Regions from separate parts of the Paenibacillus antri genome, predicted to be linked through region 1. Evidence: riboswitches for the same ligand, from Rfam matches in the RefSeq annotation. Region 1 holds a riboswitch; the other holds the start of a gene.

Region 1 (3,333 bases):
GCTTTACGAAGCGGTTCGGCGCGGCGAGTCCGTCCTGCTCGAGGGACAACTCGGCGCCTTGCGCGACCCGGACCACGGCATCTACCCGTACTCGACGTCGTCCTCGCCGCTGGCCGGCTTCGCGTCCGTCGGAGCGGGGCTGCCGGCGGGAAGCATCGCGAACGTACTCGCCGTTACGAAGGCATACTCGAGCTGCGTCGGCGCCGGCCCGTTCGCGACCGAGCTGAGCGGCTCCGCCGCCGAGGAGCTCCGCCGCCGCGGCGGCGACGCGGGGGAATACGGGGCGGTGACGGGCCGCCCGAGGCGCGTCGGCTGGTTCGACGCCGTCGCGACGCGGTACGGATGCCGGCTGCAAGGGGCGACCGAGGTCGCGCTGACGAACCTCGACGTGCTCGGGTACTTGGACCGCCTCCCGGTATGCACGGCGTATCGCCTGGAAGACGGCCGCGTCGTCGGGCGCTTCCCGACGACCGGAGCGTTGGAGAAGGCCGCTCCGGTGCTCGAGACGCTCGACGGTTGGCTTTGCGACATCGCAGACTGCCGAACGTTCGAGGCGCTTCCGCCCGCGGCAAGGCGGTACGTCGAATTCGTCGAGTCGTCGATCGGCGTTCCGGTTTCGTACGTATCCGTCGGTCCCCGGCGGGAACAACTCATTCGGCGGCGGTAAACCTTCGAGCGGAACGCAACCCTTTTCCCGAAAAGATCGTCTAGGGGTATATCGGTAGCCTTGGAAAGAGGGATGGGATGAGCGCGTTTCGCCGTACGTCGGTTTGGATTTTGGCGCTGTCGTTGTTGTCGGCCGCGACGATCGCGGGGTGCCGGGGGACGTTCGAGGATCGAGCCGTCGGGCCGCCTCCAGGGATCGAAGGGTATGTCGTGAAGAAGCAGGACGATCGTATGTTGGTCGTCGCGGCGGATCGCTCGGCGATCTGGTTTTCCTCGGCGCCGAGGAAGGCGAAGGTCGGTCAGAGGGTGCAGGTGTGGTACGGCGAATCGCAAGAATCGTACCCGGCGCGGGCGAAAGCCGATCGCGCGACGATCGTCCTCAGCCCGAAGCCGTCCGGCGCGGATTTATCGGAGGCGGACGCGGTGCGGGAAGCGCTGCGGGCTTACGAATCCGCGGCGGTCCCGGTCGTTCGCCAAGCCGAGTACGACGCGGCGCTCGATCAATGGAGCGTCACGATCGGAGTCGAAGACGCGGAGAAGGTCGAACGGGTGAAGGACGCACCGGAATAAAACGGTCGTTGCTTCGGCGGGAATCTCGAACTATAATATAGGAAACTTAAGGGCATGCGTAACTGGCGTAACGTGGATACCACGGGGGAGCGCATGGCGACAACGGCCGAACGCCTGGGCAGAGGTAAGGGGGAAACCCCTTGCCTCTTTCTGTTTTCTTACACCTTCGAAGGGATGGGATCGAATGAGAGAACAACCGTTGATCTTGGACGGGAACGCGGTGGCTGCGGCCATCAAGGAGAAGCTGGCGGCGCGGATCGGGGCGCTTGCGGAGCGCGGCGTCGTGCCGCGGCTCGCGACGATTCTGGTCGGAGACGATCCGTCGTCGGCGACGTATGTGAAGATGAAGGGCAATGCATGCAGGAGGCTGGGAATCGATTCCGTCCGCGTCGACCTGCCGGAGGCGACGACGACGGAAGAGCTCGTCGACGTCATCCGCCGCTTGAACGACGACCCGGCGGTTCACGGCATTCTGCTTCAGCACCCTGTACCGCATGGCATCGACGAGCGAGCGGCGTTCGAAGCGATCGCGATCGAGAAGGACGTCGACGGCGTGACGACGCTCGGCTTCGCGAGGAATGCGTTCGGCTTCGCGGACTTCCCGTCCTGCACGCCGGCGGCGATCGTGTCGATTCTGGATTATTACAACCTACCCATAGAGGGGAAGCACGCCGTCGTCATCGGAAGAAGTCCGATCCTCGGGAAGCCGGTGTCCGTCATGCTGCTGAATCGGAACGCTACCGTGACGATCTGCCACTCCAAGACGGAGCGGCTTCCGGACGTCGTCGGCGCCGGGGACATCGTCGTCGCGGCGGTCGGCAAGCCGAAGTTCGTGCAAGGCGATTGGATCAAGCCCGGCGCAGTCGTCCTCGATGCCGGCTACAATCCGGGCAACGTCGGCGACGTCGACTTCGACGCGTGCCTTTCGAACGCCTCGGCGATCACCCCCGTTCCGGCGGGCGTCGGTCCGGTCACGATCGCGACGCTGCTGAAGCACACCGTAGACGCGGCGGAGAAGCGAGCGAACGAAAATCGAACGAAAATCGAACCGCATTATAAGATCATATGAGCGCAAAAAAGTGGGGACCGTCTCCGGATGAGACAGTCCCCTTCGGCTCATTCCGCCGCGTTCCCCGTTACGGATTCGCCGGCTTTCGTTATCGTGTACGCGACCTTCTCCCCGCTCCAGAAATGGAACGTCAGCAGCACTTCGCCGTCGTTCACTTCCTTGAAGAAGTTCGGCGTCAGCTTGATCTCGTTCGCGTCGTACGACGGCGAGAACGCGTACGCGAATTCCTTGAACGACGTCCAGTTTTGCGGGCCGGCGTTGCCTCCCGCCGCGTATACGGCTTCCATCGTCGCCAAGCGATCGCCATGGAACGCGGTCGGGATCGAGAACGACTCCGTCGTGCCCGTCGCGTCCTCAAGAACCGGCGAATCGAAGACGATGACGTCGAACGTCCAATCCGCGCCGCGGTTGAAGTCCGCGGCCAACTCCGCGCGTTCCCCGTATTCCCCCGACGCGGTCAGCTCCGACAGCAAGGCGGCCTTCACCGTCAACGCATTGCCGTCGAACGCGTAATCCTCGCCTCGGCGCAGCTGCTTTCCGTCGTGACGAAGACCGACCAATCGTCTGTCGTTCAAGTCGAACGCGATGACGGCATCCTGCGTCTCCTCGCCTTTACGCACGAAGATCAAATCGGTTTCCGCGGTCGCGGAACGCGCCTTCCAGCTGGCTTTCAGCATATCGATCAGCTGCGGGTCGTTCCATTCCAGCTCGGTTCGGTTCAGGTGCTGTCCGTTGTCCCACAGCATATGGGTAATGCCCCGCTCCTGCACGTAATGAAGCAGAAACTCGAAAAACTTCAGCTTTTCGCCTTGCTCGATCGTTCCCGTATGGTTATCGAAGCCAAGCAGACCGTATTCGCCCAAGACGACCGGAATGCCTTGGGACACGAACGTGGTATAGACACGATCGAACGTTTGAACGACGTCGTTCTTCGTCTCTTCGTTGAATCGGGTGAAGCCGGCGATGTTGACGCTGAACGGCCAGAACCCGTAATAGTGGACGGTGGCGATCAGGTTCGGGTCGTCGAG
Region 2 (3,333 bases), on a different contig from region 1:
ATAATCACGCCTTCCCCGTCGGTCCTTTCCCCCCGGACATACATCCGTTCTTGTCCGCATAAGCATGGGAAAGAAGGGACAGGAGGGGGAAGGCTTGGCGGATATAACGGAACATCTTGGGTCGACGACGACGATCCTCCTGATCGCCGTCGCGCTCGGCATGGACGCGTTCTCGTTATGCGTCGGCATCGGAATGAAGGGCATTCGTCTGCTGCACGTGGCGAGAATCAGCGCCGCGATCGCCGCGTTCCACGTCATCATGCCGCTCGTCGGCCTATTCATGGGCCAGTACGTCAGCGTACTGCTCGGCGGCGTCGCGTCCATGATCGGCGGCGGCCTGCTCGTCGTCTTGGGCGGACACATGATTTACAACTCGCTGCGCGCGGGCGACGCCCCGTCGTTCAATACGGGGTCGCTGTTCGGCTTGCTGGCGTTCGCGATCAGCGTCAGCGTCGATTCGCTGTCGGTCGGCGTCTCGCTCGGCATGTTCGCGACGGACCTGGCGTTGACCGTGCTGCTGTTCGGCGCGATGGGCGGTTTGCTGTCCGTCGTCGGGCTGCTCGTCGGCCGGCGCGTCGGCCAGATGATCGGCGAGTACGGCGAAGCGCTCGGAGGCGCGGTGCTGCTCGTCTTCGGCGTGTTGTTCCTAATTTAAGGAGGCCGAGGCGGTTTGTACTTCTTGGTCGTTTTACATAAAATAAGACCAAGGGGGGTGGAAAGCGCGTGAAACGAATTTTATTGGTATGTACCGGTAATACGTGCCGAAGCCCGATGGCCGAAGCGTTGTTCCGCAAGCGGGCGGCGGCGCGGGGCGTTCCCGTGGAAGTGAAATCGGCCGGCGTGGCCGCGGTCCCGGGGCAGCCGATGTCGGGCCATGCCGCGGACGTGCTGCGGGAGCGGGGCGTCGACCCGAGCGGGTTTCGCTCGAGCGAAGCGACGCCGGAGCTCGTACGTTGGGCCGATCTGATCTTGACGATGACGTCGCATCATAAGCGGCATCTATTAGAATTGTATCCCGATGCGGTCGAGAAGACGTTCGCGCTGAAGGAATACGCGGGCGGGGACCCCGAGACGGCGGCGCTGTTCGCGGAGCGGGAGTCGCTCGCGGCCGAGCTGCAGATGCGCCTCGCGCTCGGGCAGCAGATTTCGAACGAAGAGCGGGAGAAGCTGTACGAGCTGGATCGGCGGCTGCCGAATCCGGACGTGCAGGACCCGATCGGAGGCAGCCGCGCGCGCTACGAGAAGACGGCCGACGAGATCGAAACCGCGATCGCGGCGGCGTTGGATCGTCTTTACAGCGAATGACGGATGCGGTATGATGGAAGCACCATATTTCGAATGGAACCCGATGTAACTGGCGACATTTGTGGAGTACCACATTGGAGCATCGGGACATACGGCCGGTCGCCTGGGCAGAGCATGGACGGAACGTTTCCGTCGTATGCTCTTTTTTGCCGTTTGGGGTATAATATGGCTCAGAAGAAGAGGAGGCGGTTCAGATGAAGATCGCGATCGGAGCGGATCACGCCGGCTATCGGCTCAAGGCGGAGCTGCTCGAGTTCATTCGTTCCCTGGGGCATGAGCTGGAGGATTTCGGCGCGCACGGGCCGGAATCGGTCGACTATCCCGACTTCGCGTCGGCGGTGTGCAATCAAGTCGTGTCGGGCAAGGCCGACCGAGGCATTCTGATTTGCGGCACGGGCATCGGCATGTCGATCGCGGCGAACAAGGTGCCGGGCATCCGCTGCGCGCTCGTGCACGACGTCTTTTCGGCGAAGGCGACGCGGGAGCATAACGATACCAACGTTCTCGCGATGGGCGAGCGCGTAATCGGGCCGGGACTGGCGCAGGAAATCGTCGGCACGTGGCTCGCGACCGAGTTTTCGCAAGGGGAGCGGCATAAGAATCGGATCGGCAAGGTGTGCGCGCTGGAAGCGCAGTCGAACCTTCATCCATAAATCAAGCAAGGCGGTGCGAACATGACGACGGATCGCGAACGTTGGGCGGAGGATGTATACCGGACGGCGATGGAGACGGCGCAGGCGGGGGGATTGACCGCAGGGCGGTTGTTCGTCGTCGGCGTCAGCACGAGCGAGGTGCTCGGGAGCCGCATCGGCACGGCGGGCGCGTCGGACGTCGCGGCGGCGCTGTTCGACGGGCTGCAGCGATTTCGGCGCGAGACGGGCATCTATGTGGCGTATCAATGCTGCGAGCATCTGAATCGCGCGCTGGTCGTCGAACCGGATGCGGCCGAGCGATACGGCCTCGAGCCGGTGACCGTCGTACCGGTGCCGAAGGCGGGCGGCGCGATGGCGTCGTACGCGTACCGGAACGTCCAAGGCGCGGTCATGGTCGAGGAGATCGCGGCGCATGCCGGGATCGACATCGGGGAGACGTTGATCGGGATGCATCTGCGCAAGGTGGCGGTGCCGTTCCGACCGGCCGTCCGCCGCATCGGGGAAGCCAGAGTGAACGCGGCGTACGCGCGGCCGAAGCTGATCGGCGGCGCGCGCGCCGTCTACGTCATAGAACAACCGACGAATACGAAAGAAGAATAGGGAGATGGAGAATACGATGGAACACTTGAGAGCGCAAGATCCGGACATGCTGAAGGCGATGGGCCTCGAGCTCGGCCGCCAGCGGGACAACATCGAATTGATCGCATCGGAAAATATCGTCAGCGAAGCCGTCCTCGAAGCGATGGGCTCCGTGTTGACGAACAAATACGCGGAAGGCTATCCGGGCCGCCGATACTACGGCGGCTGCGAATACGTCGACGTCGCCGAGGATCTCGCGCGCGACCGCGTGAAGCAGCTGTTCGGCGCGGAGCACGCGAACGTGCAGCCGCACTCCGGCGCGCAGGCGAACCTCGCCGTCTACCTCGCGGCGCTGAAGCCGGGCGACACGGTGCTCGGCATGAACCTGGCGCACGGCGGTCACCTGACGCACGGCAGCCCGGTCAACGCGTCCGGCATCTTGTATAACTTCGTGCCTTACGGTGTTGAAGACGACACGCACACGATCGATTACGACAAGGTGCGCAAGCTCGCGTTCAAGCATATGCCGCGGATGATCGTCGCGGGCGCGTCGGCGTACCCGCGCATCATCGACTTCGAAGCGCTCAGCTCCATCGCGCAAGACGTCGGCGCCTTGTTCATGGTCGACATGGCGCATATCGCGGGACTCGTCGCCGGCGGCATGCACCCGAGCCCGGTGCCGCACGCGCACTTCGTGACGAGCACGACGCACAAGACGCTGCGCGGTCCGCGCGGCGGCCTCATCCTGTGCCGCAAGCCGTGGGCGCAAGCGATCGACAAGGCTGTCTTCCCGGGC

Evidence for each region. Region 1 has a riboswitch for ZMP and ZTP ahead of FE782_RS24895 (bifunctional 5,10-methylenetetrahydrofolate dehydrogenase/5,10-methenyltetrahydrofolate cyclohydrolase). Riboswitches for the same ligand answer to the same signal wherever they lie in the genome.
Region 2: another riboswitch for ZMP and ZTP. It lies ahead of rpiB (ribose 5-phosphate isomerase B); the one in region 1 lies ahead of FE782_RS24895 (bifunctional 5,10-methylenetetrahydrofolate dehydrogenase/5,10-methenyltetrahydrofolate cyclohydrolase).

Annotation. Positions count from the first base shown of each region.
Region 1 covers NZ_VCIW01000020.1:146,442-149,774, reverse strand. The annotation lists gene FE782_RS24905 (adenylosuccinate synthase) at 1-667, shown strand, start outside; gene FE782_RS24900 (DUF3221 domain-containing protein) at 745-1,236, shown strand; ZMP/ZTP riboswitch at 1,285-1,363, shown strand; gene FE782_RS24895 (bifunctional 5,10-methylenetetrahydrofolate dehydrogenase/5,10-methenyltetrahydrofolate cyclohydrolase) at 1,421-2,305, shown strand; gene FE782_RS24890 (cellulase family glycosylhydrolase) at 2,353-3,333, opposite strand, start outside.
Region 2 covers NZ_VCIW01000014.1:19,713-23,045, forward strand. The annotation lists gene FE782_RS19260 (L-threonylcarbamoyladenylate synthase) at 1-4, shown strand, start outside; gene FE782_RS19265 (manganese efflux pump MntP) at 95-655, shown strand; gene FE782_RS19270 (low molecular weight protein arginine phosphatase) at 724-1,305, shown strand; ZMP/ZTP riboswitch at 1,341-1,421, shown strand; gene rpiB (ribose 5-phosphate isomerase B) at 1,500-1,958, shown strand; gene FE782_RS19280 (TIGR01440 family protein) at 1,980-2,558, shown strand; gene glyA (serine hydroxymethyltransferase) at 2,575-3,333, shown strand, end outside.